DNA from 3 places in the Rathayibacter festucae DSM 15932 genome. Region 1 is predicted to be linked to each of the others. Evidence: predicted binding sites of a transcription regulator. Region 1 holds the regulator's gene; each other region holds the start of a gene.

Region 1 (4,800 bases):
GTACCTCAACCCGCGGATCACGCGGTCGCCCTTCGGCTTCGCGCTCGATCTGATCGATCCGTTCGGGAACCAGCTCCGCTTCGCCGAGGCCGCCCCGGACGCCGGTAACGCCTGAGACTCCGCTGGTCAACCGTTCACCGCCTGTCCACCGCTTTCCGATGCGGGTCCCCTAGCGTGGCCGGGATGGTGACTCGGGGGACGACACGACGACCGGACGAGGTCCGGACGCAGGGGCTGCGCCTGCGCGCACCGCTGCTGTCGACGGCGGCGCCGCTCGTGGTCGGACTGATCGGCTCGCTCGCGATCCTCGCGGGCTCGCTCGCGGTCGGCTACCTGCCGCTCGACTCGCCGATCCGGAGCTGGCCGCTGATCGCGGCACTGCGCGCCTCCTCGGGCGCCACCGAGCTCGGCGTCGTCGCCGTCGTCGGCGGCGGGATCCTGCTGCTCGTCGCCTGGCTGCGCCTGCGCGCGGTCGCGCTGGACGACCGGCCCGGCTCGGTCCGGGCGATCCTGGTCGCCGCGCTCGCCTGGGCCGCTCCCCTGCTGCTCGCCGTCCCGCTGTTCAGCCGCGACATGTTCTCGTACGTCGCGCAGGGCCGGCTGATGACGGCCGGCGTGAACCCGTACTCCAGCGGAGTCGCCACCCTCCCCGGCTGGTTCGCCCTCGGCGTCGATCCGCGCTGGGCCGACACCCCGACGCCCTACGGCCCGCTCTACCTGCTCGCCGAGCAGACCGCCGTGCACGTCGCCGGCTGGACCTTCCCCGAGCTCTCGATCGCGATGCTCCGCGCGCTGTCCGTCGCCGGAGTCGCCGTCAGCGCCGTCTACGCGCTCCGGCTCGCCCGGCTGCGCGGGCTGTCCGTCCCGCTCACCGCCTGGAGCCTCGTCGCCAACCCGCTCACCCTCGTCCTCTTCGTCGTCGCCGGGCACAACGACTCGGTGATGATCGCGCTGATCCTCGCCTCGCTCTACTACGGGCACACCGACCGCCGGGTGGCGGCGGTGCTGCTGATGGGAGCGGCGATCGCGGTCAAGCCGGTGGCGGTCATCGCACTGCCGGTGCTCGCGCTGCTCTGGCTCCGCCACGACGCGACGCTGCGCGAGCGGATCCGCGCCTGGGCCTGGAGCGGCGCCGGCGCGCTCGCCGTCGTGGTCGCGATCGGCCTCGCCGCGGGCGTGGGCGTGGGCTGGATCGGCGCGATGATCGTGCCCGGCTCGATCCTGCACTGGTACGCGCCGATGTCCGCCGTCGTCGTCGCGGTCTCCACGGCCGTGCAGATGACCGGCCACGACCCGGCGACGGCGATCGCCGTGGTCAAGATGCTCGCCCTGCTCGCCGCCGGGCTGATCGCCGGCGCCCTCATGCTGTCGCGTCGGGCGATCGACCCGCTCGCCCGCCTGACCGGCGCGCTGCTGGCCTTCGTCACCGCGTCGACCGCCATCCACCCGTGGTACGCGCTGTGGATCCTGCCGATCGCCGCGCTCTCACGGCCCTGGCGCAGCACCCACCGGCACCTGGCGGTCTACGCCACGGTCTTCCTGATGTGCGTCACGCTCGCCGAGCCGGTCGACGGCGGAGGCGGCGCGGTCGACCAGATCCCGGTCCGCGTCGCCACCATCGCCGCGATCGTCGTCGTCGGCGTCTACGTGCTCGTGAGCTACTCCGACGAGGAGCACGTCGACGCGCGCCGTCTCGTCGGCGCGGTCCCGTTCGGCTCCGAGATCCTGAGCCGCCTCAGCGGCGGCCGCCTCGGCGCCCCGGCGCCCCTGCGCATCCCGGCCCGCAAGTAGCCGGCCCATGCTGGTCGAGTAGCCCCGCAGGGGCGTCTCGAGACCCACCGTCGCCAGCAGGGCGGTCTGCAGACTCGGCTTCTGATGCTGGTGGATCTCGATACGCCCGCTGCGCGGGCTACTCGATCAGCATGGCTTTCCCATCCCTACTAGGTGATCTTTCTTAGGAGACCCACCGGCCGCTGCAGGGTGGTCAGGTGCCGTCGGTCCTGCGCGCGCGGCGCTCGAGCGCCGCCTGCGCGGCGGCCGCGGCGGTGTCCTTCTCGGTGCCGCCGAGGACACCCGAGAGCGAGGAGAGCCAGTCGGAGTCGTTCCGCCGGTCGGCGACCGCGTCCGCGAAGAGCGGCAGCTCGCTCCGGGTCGCGTGGATCGCGTAGTCCTCGCGGCTGTAGTCGGCCGTCTCGGCGTCCGGCGTCGCGGCGTCGTCGCCGCGGTCGTCCTGAGTCATGGTGCCCTCTCAGCGGCCCGGTCCGTTCCGAGCACCCCGTCAGGCTAGCCCTGTTCAGGGGGTGTCGGCATCCTCGCCGCCGCCGCGCGGCAGCGGCCGCCAGACCACGAGCTCGGTCCGCCGCTGCGCGCGCGTGCCGTGCCGGAGGGTGACCACGTCGCCCTCGAGGCCCGCGGCGAAGACCCGGCGGCCGGGGCGGTTGAGCAGCTCGTCGGCCAGCGCGGACTCCAGCTCGCGCACGCGCTGCGACAGCGAGAGCACCTGGTTCTCGAGCTGGAGGATGCGGGCGATGCCCTCGAGCGAGACACCCTCGGAGGAGAGCCGGGCGACCTCGCGCAGCTGCACGACGTCGCGCATCGAGTACCGCCGCGACTTGCCGGCCGTCCGGGTCGGCCGCACGAGGCCCAGCCGGTCGTACTGCCGCAGCGTCTGCGGGTGCATGCCGGCGAGGTCGGCGGCGACCGCGATCGCGAACACCGGGGTGCTCTCGTCCACGTCTCCTCCTCTCCGGCCGGCCCGCTCGGGCCGGACCGCCCTGATGCCGCGCTAGTAGCGGGCCTTCTCCAGGATGTCGTCCCGCGGGTTGTCCGACGGCTCGGCTGCCGCGTAGGCCTCGAGGGCGTCGCGCGCCGCGCCGGACAGGTGATCGGGCACCGCGACCTGGATCTCTGCCAGCAGATCGCCCGTACCCTTGCCGGTCGCGACCCCGCGGCCCTTGACCCGCAGCACGCGGCCGCTCGGGGTGCCGGGCGCGACGCGGAGCTTGACCGGGTCGCCGCCGAGGGTCGGCACCTCGATCGTCGCGCCGAAGACGGCCTCGACGAAGGTGACGGGGACGGTGACGCGCAGGTTCAGGCCGTCGCGCTCGAAGACGGGGTGCTTGCGCACGGCGACGGTGAGCACGAGATCGCCGGGCTCGCCGCCGTCGGGGCTCGGGCGGCCCTTGCCGCGGACGCGGATCTTCTGCTGGTCGGCGACGCCGGCCGGGATCCGGACCGAGAGCGCGCGGCCCTCGCCGGTCTGCAGCTGCACGGTGTCGCCCTGGGTGGCGGTGCGGAAGTCGATGGTGGTGCTGGCGGTGACGTCGGCGCCCTTCTGCGGGCCGCCGAAGCCGCGGAAGCCGCCGCTGGGCTGGCCGAAGCGGCCACCGCCCGCGTTGCCGAACATGCCGCCGAGGATGTCCTCGAAGCCGGCGGGCGGACCCTGCTGGGTGCTGTACGAGGTGCGGCCGCCGCCGCCCTGGTTGAAGACGTTGCCGAAGACGTCGTCGAAGCCGCCGGGCTGGCCGCCGGCCGTGAAGCGGGCGCCGGAGCCCATCGCGCGGATCTGGTCGTACTCCTTGCGGTGCTCGGCGTCGGAGAGGACGGTGTACGCCTCGCTGATCTCCTTGAAGCGCGCCTCGGCCTTCGCATCCCCCGGGTTGGAGTCGGGGTGGAACTGCCGGGCGAGCTTGCGGTAGGTCTTCTTCAGGTCCGCCGCGGAGACGTCCTTCGAGACACCGAGGATCTTGTAGAAGTCCTTGTCGAACCAATCCTGGCTGGCCATGCGCCTCTTTCTTCTCGGTAGTGCGGCCTGTGCCGTCCTGCGGCCCGGGTCGTCGTGCGGCCCGGTGTCATCGTGCGGCCTGCGTCGTGGTGCGCGGCCCCCGCCGCCCGGCAGGGGCCGCCCGTGATCGGGACGGCCCCTGCTCGGGAGCGGAGACTCCGCAGTGGTGCGGGAGGCGGGTCAGTCGGCGGGGACCGCGACGACCACCTTGGCGGCGCGCAGCAGCGAGCCGCCGAGGTAGTAGCCCGACTCGACGACGTCCGCGACCGTGGAGGTCTCGGCGCCGGGAGTGGGCTGCTGGAAGATCGCCTCGTGGATGTTCGGGTCGAACAGGTCGCCCACGGCGCCCGTCTTCACCAGCCCGAGCTTCTCGATGCCGCCGCGCAGCTTCTGCGCGATGGCGGTGAACGGACCGCCCTCGGCGAGGTCGCCGTGCTTCTCGGCGCGGTCGATGTCGTCGAGCACGGGGAGGATGGCCTTCACCGCGTCGCCGATCGCCCGCTCCTTGTCGACCTGGCGGTTCGACTCGGTGCGCTTGCGGTAGTTCGCGTACTCCGCGGTGACCCGCTGGAGGTCGGCGAGGTGCTCGGCCGCGAGCGTCTCGGCGTCGGACTGACCGGAGAGGAACGAGAGGTCGGCGTCGGAGAGCGTCGTCTCGACGTCGGGACCCTCGGCCTCGATCAGGCCCTCGGTGTCCTGGGCGGACTCGGCCGCCTCGGCTCCGCTGGTCGGCTCGTCCTCGGGCACGCCGTTGTCCGGCTCCTGGTTGTGCTTCCCCATCGCTACTTCGTGTCCTTCGGCTCGTCCTCGTCGATGACCTCGGCGTCGACGATGTCCTCGTCGTCCTTCTTCTCGTCCTCGGCCGGCGCGTCCTGCGGAGCGCTCTGCGCGGCCTGGTCCTGCGAGTAGATGGCCTGCCCGATCTTGGTCTGCGAGGCGTTGAGCGCGTCGAACGCGGTCTTGACGGCCGCGTCGTCGTCGCCGGCGAGCGCGGTCTTCAGCGCGTCGACGTCGCC
Region 2 (4,800 bases), 1.7 Mb from region 1:
GGTGCAGCTCCGTCTCGAGCTGCGCGAGACGGTCGCGCTCCCCCTCGGTCAGCCGCGACACCGGGATGCCTGTGGCACGGGCGACGACCGCAGCGATCTCGGCCTCGCCGACGACCGCCTCCTGCGAGACGGCTCCCCCGGCGGTCGCCGCATCGAGCGACGCCTGCACCGCGGTGATCTCGTCGCGCAGGCGCGACGCCTCCTCGTAGTGCTCGGCCGAGACGGCCGCGTTCTTGTCGCCCTCGAGGGTGGCGAGCCGCGCGAGTAGCGCGTCGGTGTCGACCCCCGCGCCGAGCTTCAGGCGCAGCCGCGCGCCGGCCTGGTCGATCAGGTCGATCGCCTTGTCGGGCAGCACCCGGTCGGGCAGGTAGCGGGCGGAGAGCTCGACGGAGGCGCGCAGGGCGTCGTCGGTGAAGACGACGCGGTGGTGCTCCTCGTAGGCGCCGCGGAGGCCGTGCAGGATCGCGACGGCGTCCTCGATGCTCGGCTCGCCGATGCGGACCGGCTGGAACCGGCGCTCGAGGGCCGGGTCCTTCTCGATGCTGCGGTACTCCTTGAGGGTGGTCGCACCGATCAGGTGCAGCTCACCGCGGGCCAGCCGCGGCTTGAGGATGTTCCCCGCGTCCATGCCGCCCTCGCCCGCGCCACCGGCGCCGACGACGGTGTGCACCTCGTCGATGAAGACGATCAGCTCGCCCGAGTGGGCCGCGATCTCGTCCATCGTCGTGGTGAGGCGCTCCTCGAAGTCGCCGCGGTAGCGGGTGCCCGCGAGCATGGCGGGCAGGTCGAGCGAGACGACGCGCTTCTCGCGCAGCTGCTCCGGGACCTCGCCGGCCACGATCGCGCGGGCCAGGCCCTCGACGACGGCGGTCTTGCCGACGCCGGCCTCACCGACGAGCACCGGGTTGTTCTTGGTGCGACGGCTGAGGATCTCGACGGCCTGCTCGATCTCCTCGGAGCGGCCGATCACCGGGTCGAGCCGGCCCTCGCGGGCGAGCTCGGTGAGGTCGGTGCCGAACTTGTCGAGCATCGGGGTCTCGGACGCGGGTGCGCCCTGCTCCGGGACGGTCTGCTCGCCGGCGACGGTCTCGCGCAGGCCCTGGGTGAGCGCCTCCGCGGTCACGCCGGCGCGGGCGAGGACCTGCCCGGCGGGCGCGTCCTGGCCGAGCACGAGCGCGAAGAAGAGGTGCTCGGGGTCGATGTAGGTCGAGCCGCTGGAGCGGGCGACCTGGTAGGAGTGGAAGAGCGCACGCTGGGCGCTCGGGGTGATGGTCGCCGCGTTCTGCGAGGCCGGGGCCTCGCTCGCCTGCGGCAGGCGCGCCTCCGTGGCGGTCGCGATGGCGCCGGGGTCGACGCCGATGCGGCGGACCGCCTGCGACACGGCCTCGTCGTCGACGAGGACCCGCAGCACGTGCAGGGCGTCGAGCTCGGTCTGGCCGCGCTCGAGGGCGAAGCGCCCTGCGGACTGCAGGATGCTCTGGGTGCGTGCGCTGAGGAAGCGGCTGAGGTCGATGGACCGCGCCGCGCGGGCGCGCTCACCGTCGAGGTAGCGGGCGAGGAAGTCGTCGAACGAGCTCGCTCCGGCCTCGTTGTAGTTGTCGGGCACCAGTCCTCCTGAAAGAGTTGAGTCACTTGCACTCAAGTTCAACGCAGGGGGCCCTCCCCTATTCCCACCCGCGAGATGCCACTTGTGCACGCCTCTCACGGCGTGTCGCGTACGCAAGTGGCATCTCGCGGAGAGGGCGGTGTGGTGCGACAGCAGGTCTGTGGACGACGCGCCGGGCCCCGGGCCGTCAGTACGGTCGAAGGATGAGGAGTCAGGCTGCGGACGAGATGCGCTCGAGTGCTGCCCGATCCCGTGCGCCGTCCATCGACGACAAACAGCGATGCCGTGACCGCCTCCTCGCCCTCGCGAGCCGATTCGGCATCACCGCGATCTCCGTCGTCGGCTCCGTCACGGCAGGCGCGGCCACCGGCACCAGCGACGTCGATCTCGTCGTCGATGCAGAACCGGACGCGACCTACTTCGCTCTGGCGGCCTTCGCCCTCGAAGCGGAGGCCCTTCTCGGTCATCCCGTCGACGCGGCCTTCCGCTCCGGCTTCAGATGCGGGCGGGACGACGACGTCTTTCGCGACGAAGTACAGCTGTGACAGTCCGCGAGATGCCACTTGTGCACGCCTCCCACGGCGTGTCGCGTACGCAAGTGGCATCTCTCGGAGAGGGGGCAGACGGAGAGGAGGCACGGACCCTGTCCGGTCCGTGCCTCCCTGTGCGCCGACGCGCGTTTCTCCGGGGTGGGAGCTCTAGGGGACGATGTGGCCCGCGGCGCGGAACAGCTCGTACCACTCCGGCCGCGTGAGCGGCAGGTCGGAGCCGAGGGCTGCATCGCGCACGCGCTGCTCGTTCGTCGTGCCGAGGACGACCTGCATCTTCGCCGGGTGGCGGGTGATCCAGGCGGTCGCGACGGCGAGGGGCGGGACGTCGTACTGGGCGGCCAGGCGGTCGAGGACCGCGTTCAGCTCGCCGTACTCGGGGTTGTCGAGGAAGACGCCGGTGAAGAAGCCGCTCTGGAACGGCGACCAGGCCTGCACGGTGATGTCGTTGAGGCGGCAGTAGTCGAGGATGCCCGCGTCGCGCATCACCGACTGGTCCTCGGCGATCATGTTCGAGGCCACGCCCTGCGCGATCATCGGCGAGTGCGTGATCGAGAGCTGCAGCTGGTTCGCGACGATCGGCTGGTTCAGCGACTTCTTCAGCAACTCGATCTGGTACGGCGTCTGGTTGGAGACGCCGAAGTGCTTGACCTTGCCGGCCGCGTGCAGCTCGTCGAAGGCGCGGGCGACCTCGTCGGGCTCGACCAGCGCGTCGGGGCGGTGCAGCAGGAGCACGTCGATGTAGTCGGTGCGGAGCGCCTTCAGCGAGCCCTCGACCGACTGCATCAGGTGCTCGTACGAGAAGTCGAAGTACGGGCCGTCGCCGACGATGCCGGCCTTGGTCTGCAGGACGACCTGCTCGCGCTCGGACGGGGTGAGCGCCAGCGCCTCGGCGAAGCGCTCCTCGCAGCGGTGCAGCTCGCCGCCGTAGACGTCGGCGTGATCGAAGAAGTCGATGCCGGAGTCGCGGGCGGTGCGGACGAGGTCGCGGATGGCGTCGTCGGTCATGTCGGGGATGCGCATGAGGCCGAGGACGACGTTCGGGGAGTCGAGGCCGGAGGCGCCGAGGGGGACGTGCTTCAAGGGAGTGCTCCTTCGTTGGATACCTCGACCACGGTACGGGCGCCGCCTGTGCGCCGTCCAACAGGGGGTGCTGGTGCGATTCATGCGCCGGAGTGGTGAATCGAGCGCCTTGCCGGGGAGAGGCCTCGGTGGGAGGCTGCCGCCATGACGATCGAGGTGCGTCCGGCCACCGTCTTCGACGACCTGGCGACGATGAACGGCCCGAAGCGGCCCGACGCGAGCGTGTGCTGGTGCCTGAGCTACCGGCTGCTCTCCTCCACCGAGAACAACGCCCTGCGTGGTACGGCTCGCGGCGAGCGGATGCGCGAGCTCGTCGCGCAGGACCCGCCGCCCGGCGTCCTCGCCTACGACGGCGGCGAGGTGGCGGGCTGGGCCGCCGTGCACCGCCGCGCCGACACCAGCTACGCGAGGAACCGGAGGATCCCGCACGTCGACGACCTGGACGTCTGGAGCGTCTGGTGCATCCGCGTCCGCCCCGGCTTCCGCAGGCGCGGGATCTCGCACGCCCTGCTCGCCGGCGCCGTCGACTTCGCCCGCGCGCACGGCGCCCCGGCGATCGAGGGCTACCCCGTCGACAACGCCGGTGTGAAGGTCGAGCAGACGATGGCCTACGTCGGCACCCGCGCCCTCTTCGAGAAGGCCGGCTTCTCGCACGCGGCCGACACGACCTCGGTGCTGAACGGCTTCCCGCGCGTCGTGATGCGGCTGCCGCTGAAGTGATCGCGCCGACAAGCAGTGGTGGCCGCGCTTCATGCTGATCGAGTAGCCCGCGCAGCGGGCGTATCGAGATCCACCAGCGTCGGACGATGGTCTGCAGACCCGCCCTTCTGAGGACGGTGGGTCTCGATACGCCCCTTCGGGGCTACTCGACCAGCATGTGACTCGCCCCTGCGGGGCTACCCGACCAGCATGTGACACGCCCCTGCGGGGCTGCTCGACCAGCATGCGACTCGCCCTTGCGGGGCTGCTCGACCAGCATGAAGAGTCGCCCGCGGGCGTCTCGGGCCCGCTCCGCTTCCCGGAGACGAGGAACGGCTCCTCGCCCGGAGGGGAGGAGCCGTTCGCCGTGGAGGCCGGGACGTGGTGTCGACGCCTAGAAGTCCCAGTCCTCGTCCTCGGTGTTCACGGCCTTGCCGATCACGTAGGAGGAGCCGGAGCCCGAGAAGAAGTCGTGGTTCTCGTCCGCGTTGGGCGAGAGGGCCGACAGGATCGCGGGGTTCACATCGGTGACCTGCTTGGGGAACATCGGCTCGTAGCCGAGGTTCATCAGGGCCTTGTTGGCGTTGTAGTGCAGGAACTTCTTGACGTCCTCGGTCAGGCCGAGCTGGTCGTAGAGGTCCTGGGTGTACTGCGCCTCGTTGTCGTAGAGCTCGTAGAGCAGCGAGAACGTGTAGTCCTTGATCTCGTCGCGCTTGGCCTGGTCGACCAGCTCGAGTCCCTTCTGGAACTTGTAGCCGATGTAGTAGCCGTGCACGGCCTCGTCGCGGATGATCAGGCGCACCAGGTCCGCGGTGTTGGTGAGCTTGGCGCGCGAGGACCAGTACATCGGCAGGTAGAAGCCCG
Region 3 (4,800 bases), 830 kb from region 1:
CGTCGCGGATGGAGCCGTCGAGGAGGGCCGTCGCCAGCCGGTCGTCGATCTCCTGCTGCATCAGGCGGCGCAGCGGGCGAGCGCCGTACTGCGGGTCGTAGCCGCGCTCGGCCAGCCAGCCGCGGGCGGCGGGCGTGACGGCGAGGTCGAGACGCCGCTCCGCCAGCCGGCGCGAGAGCCGGTCGACGTAGAGCGAGACGATCTCGCCGAGCTCGGTGCGGTCGAGCGCCTCGAACACGACGATGTCGTCGAGCCGGTTCACGAACTCGGGCTTGAAGGCCTGGCGCACCATCTGCTGCACCGCCTCGACCTTCTGCGGGCGGGTCAGGGACTGGTCCACCAGGAACTGCGAGCCGAGGTTCGAGGTGAGGATGAGGATCGTGTTGCGGAAGTCGACCGTCCGCCCCTGGCCGTCGGTGAGCCGGCCGTCGTCGAGCACCTGCAGCAGCACGTCGAAGACCTCGGGGTGCGCCTTCTCGATCTCGTCGAGCAGCACGACCGAGTACGGCCGGCGGCGGACCGCCTCCGTCAGCTGGCCGCCCTGCTCGTAGCCGATGTAGCCGGGAGGGGCGCCGACGAGCCGCGAGACGGCGAACTTCTCGCCGTACTCCGACATGTCGATGCGCACCATCGCCTTCTCGTCGTCGAAGAGGTGGTCGGCCAGCGCCTTCGCCAGCTCGGTCTTGCCGACGCCGGTCGGTCCGAGGAAGAGGAACGACCCGGTCGGCCGGTCGGGGTCGGAGACGCCGGCGCGGGTGCGGCGGACGGCGCCGGCGACGGCCGAGACCGCCTCGTTCTGGCCGATCAGGCGCCGGTGCAGCTCGGTCTCAAGGTGCAGCAGCTTCTCGGTCTCGCCCTGCATCAGCCGGCCGACCGGGATGCCGGTCCAGGCGGCGATGACCGCGGCGATGTCGTCCGAGGTGACCTGCTCGTTGACCATGCGGCCCTCGGCCGGCTGCTCCTCCTGCTCGGCGGCCGCGAGCTCGCTCTCGGCGGCGGGGATGTCGCCGTAGAGCAGGCGGGAGGCGCGCTCGAGGTTGCCCTCGCGCTGGGCCCGCTCGGCCGCGATCCGCAGCGCGTCGAGCCGGTTCTTGAGATCGCCGATGCGGTTGAGGGAGGCGCGCTCGCGCTCCCAGCGCTGCTGCAGCTCGGCGAGGTGGGCGCCGCGGCGGGCGAGGTCCTCGCGCAGCGTCTCCAGCCGCGCCTTCGAGGCCTCGTCCTTCTCCTTCTTCAACGCGAGCTCCTCGAGCTTCAGCCGGTCGACGGAGCGGCGCAGCTCGTCGATCTCGACCGGCGCGGAGTCGATCTCCATCCGCAGGCGCGAGGCGGCCTCGTCGATCAGGTCGATGGCCTTGTCCGGCAGCTGGCGGGCGGTGATGTAGCGGTTGGACAGCGAGGCGGCGGCGATCAGCGCGGAGTCGGCGATGGCGACCTTGTGGTGCGCCTCGTAGCGCTCCTTCAGCCCGCGGAGGATCGCGACCGTGTCCTCGACCGTCGGCTCGCCGACGAAGACCTGCTGGAAGCGGCGCTCGAGGGCCGCGTCCTTCTCGATGTACTGGCGGTACTCGTCGAGCGTGGTGGCGCCGATCATCCGCAGCTCGCCGCGGGCGAGCATCGGCTTGAGCATGTTCGCCGCCGCCACCGAGCCCTCGCCGCCGCCGGCGCCCATCAGGGTGTGCAGCTCGTCGATGAAGGTGATGATGCGGCCGCCGGAGTCGTTGATCTCGGCGAGGACGGCCTTCAGCCGCTCCTCGAACTCGCCGCGGTACTTCGCTCCCGCGATCAGCGCGGAGAGGTCGAGGCTGACGAGCCGCTTGCCCTTGAGGCTGTCGGCGACGTCGCCCGCGACGATCCGCTGCGCGAGCCCCTCGACGACCGCCGTCTTGCCGACGCCGGGCTCGCCGATGAGCACCGGGTTGTTCTTGGTGCGGCGCGTGAGCACCTGGCTGACGCGGCGGATCTCGGCGTCCCGTCCGATGACCGGGTCGAGCTTGCCGCTCGCCGCGATCGCGGTCAGGTCGACGCCGTACTGCGCGAGAGCGGACGACTCGTCCTGCTGGGGTGTCCGACCGGCCTGCATCTGCATCTCCTCCTTGCGGTTCGAAAGTTGAGTTCGGGTGACTCAAGTTTACGCCCGTCGGAGCCGCCGCGGGGGAGACGGCGAGTTCTCGAGGAGACGGCGCCGCCGGTCAGGCGGTGAGGCGCCCGTCGCCGAGGCCGCCGCGGAGGGAGCCGAGCGCGTCGCGGAGGACCGCGCGCAGTCGCGACTCGCGGACGCCCGTGAGCGCGGCGATCTCGGGCTGGGAGTAGCGACCGGCCACGGCGAGCAGCAGCAGCTCGCGGTCCGGGCAGGCCAGCGCGAGGAGCCCCTCGGCGAGCGGGCGGCGCGAGCCCTCCCGGGAGGAGCCGAGCGTCTCGCAGAGCACCTCGAGCAGCCAGAGCACCGGCTCCGGGGCGTGGGCGCCCTCCCGGGCACGGCGCCAGACGGCGGCGAAGGCCTCGGTGCAGAGCCGGTCACGCGTGGAGGCGTCGGCGTGCACCGTGGCGATCGAGGCGGAGAAGAGCCCGCCGAAGCGGTCGAACAGCTCGGCGAACGCGGCGCGGTCGCCGGTCGCGACGGCCCGGAGCAGGCGCGCGGCCGTCTCGGCCAGGGCAGGGCGGACCCGCTCCGCGCTCGCGTCGTCGCCACCTGCATGCATCTGCACAGAGTGTCACTGAAACGTGGACCGAGGCACTGCTTGCGATCACACCCGTCAGGGGGTATCGGCCCCGGGCCCCGTTCCCCCGTCACGGCTCCGCGCTCTCCTGCGGCGTCCTTCCGGGGATCAGGAGCCCGACGGCGGCGCGGGCCGGGACGGCGGCGCGGTGCGGATCCGGCGCGCATGGGCGGGCTGCGCGACGGCTATCGCGCCGAGCCCTCCCGCGGACTCGGCGGCAGAGGTCCTCAGAGCCTCGGCCAGCGCGCCCGGGCGAAGCAGAACGCGCCGTAGGCGATCAGCCCGACGGCGACGACGCCGAGCAGCACGACGCCGAACGGCAGCTCGGTCAGCGTCTTCAGCGCCTCGTCCAGGCCGCCCGCCTGCGCCGGGTCGTGCGTCACAGCGGCGATGATCACCAGGATCCCGAGCACGCCGAGCACGACGCCCTTCGCGACGTAGCCCGCGATGCCGAGACCGGTGACCACGCGGCCGGCCGTCCCGCCCGGCAGTGCGACGTTCTTGAGGAACTTCTTCGACGCGCCTCGGTAGACGAAGACGCCGCCGACCGCGAGGATCGCGAGCCCGGCGATCACGAGCAGCACCACCCCGCCGGGCGCGGCGAGGACCTGCGCGCTCGCGCTCTCGGACGTCTCGGACGAGTCGGAGCTGCCGCCCATCGCGAAGCGCAGGGTCGTGATGCCGAGCGCGAGGTAGACGACGGCCTTCGCCACCTCCTTGAGACGGCTGCCCCAGCGGGACGCGGCGCTGTCGCCGCCCGCCACCAGGAACGCCTCGAGCGCACCCCACAGCGCGAGTCCGAAGAGCCCGATCGCGCAGACCCAGAGCACGACCAGTCCCCCGGGCTGCGCGGCGAGCGAGCCGAGCGCGCCGGACTGGTCGGCCTCGCCCTGGCCGCCGGTCGCGATCTGCAGGGCGATGACGCCGATGAGGACGTGGACGAGGCCGTTCGCGGCGTAGCCCCCGCGGGCGAGCGTGCGCACCGCGGTCGAGTCCTGCGCGTCGTCCGCGGCGCGCTTGGCCTGGGTTCCTGAAGGAGTGTTCACGGTCCGGACGGTACGCGGTTCCGCCCCCGGCGTCGAACCGGGAGCCGGATCCCCTGTTCCAGGGGCACGGGTTCACCGACCGGACACCTCGCGTTTCCACACCCTCTGCTCGGCCGGATCCGCTGCGGGACGGGCGATCCGCGGCGGCGGGCACCGGCGAGGACGCCCGTTCTCCACATCTCTCCACAGGTTTGTCCACAGCTGTGGAGATCTCTCGATCCTCGAGGGAGTCAGGCCGCCCCCGGTGCCGGACCGGCGAGATCGGCGTGGGCGGCGACCGTCTCGATGAAGGCGGCGACGAGCGGATCGGGGTCCGCCCGCGTGAAGGCGCGGACGGCCCGCGTGCGGGCGGGATGCAGCGGCAGGACGACCCCGTGGAAGCCGCCGTCGAGGATGTTCCGCGGGACCAGTCCGAGCCCGACGCCCGCCGCGGCGAACCGCGGGACGGCCGCGGTCTGCGGGGTGCGCAGCGCGACGCGCGGCGTGAAGCCCGCCTCGGCGGCGTAGCGGTCCAGCACTCCCGCGAGGCCGTGCTCGGGCGTGAAGTGCACCCACGGCTCGTCGGCCAGCGCGGCGAGGTCCACCGGCCCTCCGTCGGCGAGCGGATGACCGGCGCGGCCGACGACGACGAACTCCTCCCGCCCGATCAGGCGGGACGGGCCGGTCCACGCCCGCGGCATCGGAGCGATCGCGACGTCGCCGGCCCCCGCGCTCATGGCCGAGACCACCGCGTCGACGGACTGGTGCTCGAGGACGGTGACGCTCGCCCCCGGATGCTCCTGCAGCCAGATCTCGAGGACGCCGGGGAGCACGCCGAGCCCGATCGACGTGACCGTCACGACGTCGATCGTCCCCGTCCGCGCGGCCACGACGTCCGCCGCGGCCGCCAGGGCGCGCTGCGCGTCCGCGACGACGGCCCGGGCCGGCGCGAGCACGGCGCGCCCGAGCGGGGTGAGGGCGACCGCGCGCGGGAGCCGGTCGAGCAGGCGTCCGCCGAGCTCGCGCTCGAGGGCGCGGATCTGCTGCGAGAGCCCGGG

What was found. The regulator HspR, encoded in region 1, represses chaperone genes until heat shock. The targets are predictions, from matches to a motif close to AAGTTGAGTCNNNNNGACTCAACTT.
Positions count from the first base shown of each region.
Region 2: the regulator HspR is predicted to act here: its motif matches at 1,621-1,645, upstream of C1I64_RS11780 (ATP-dependent Clp protease ATP-binding subunit).
Region 3: the regulator HspR is predicted to act here: its motif matches at 2,105-2,129, upstream of C1I64_RS15780 (ATP-dependent Clp protease ATP-binding subunit).

Region 1 is NZ_CP028137.1:4,286,525-4,291,324, reverse strand. It holds gene C1I64_RS19590 (glyoxalase superfamily protein) at 1-115, shown strand, start outside; gene mptB (polyprenol phosphomannose-dependent alpha 1,6 mannosyltransferase MptB) at 184-1,791, shown strand; gene C1I64_RS19580 (hypothetical protein) at 1,985-2,239, opposite strand; gene C1I64_RS19575 (heat shock protein transcriptional repressor HspR) at 2,294-2,734, opposite strand; gene C1I64_RS19570 (DnaJ C-terminal domain-containing protein) at 2,786-3,784, opposite strand; gene C1I64_RS19565 (nucleotide exchange factor GrpE) at 3,965-4,564, opposite strand; gene dnaK (molecular chaperone DnaK) at 4,567-4,800, opposite strand, start outside.
Region 2 is NZ_CP028137.1:2,549,383-2,554,182, forward strand. It holds gene C1I64_RS11780 (ATP-dependent Clp protease ATP-binding subunit) at 1-1,606, opposite strand, end outside; gene C1I64_RS11785 (nucleotidyltransferase domain-containing protein) at 1,810-2,151, shown strand; gene C1I64_RS11790 (aldo/keto reductase) at 2,305-3,237, opposite strand; gene C1I64_RS11795 (GNAT family N-acetyltransferase) at 3,382-3,957, shown strand; gene nrdF (class 1b ribonucleoside-diphosphate reductase subunit beta) at 4,331-4,800, opposite strand, start outside.
Region 3 is NZ_CP028137.1:3,458,909-3,463,708, forward strand. It holds gene C1I64_RS15780 (ATP-dependent Clp protease ATP-binding subunit) at 1-2,080, opposite strand, end outside; gene C1I64_RS15785 (sigma-70 family RNA polymerase sigma factor) at 2,190-2,699, opposite strand; gene C1I64_RS15790 (DUF1206 domain-containing protein) at 2,945-3,763, opposite strand; gene C1I64_RS15795 (LysR family transcriptional regulator) at 3,994-4,800, opposite strand, start outside.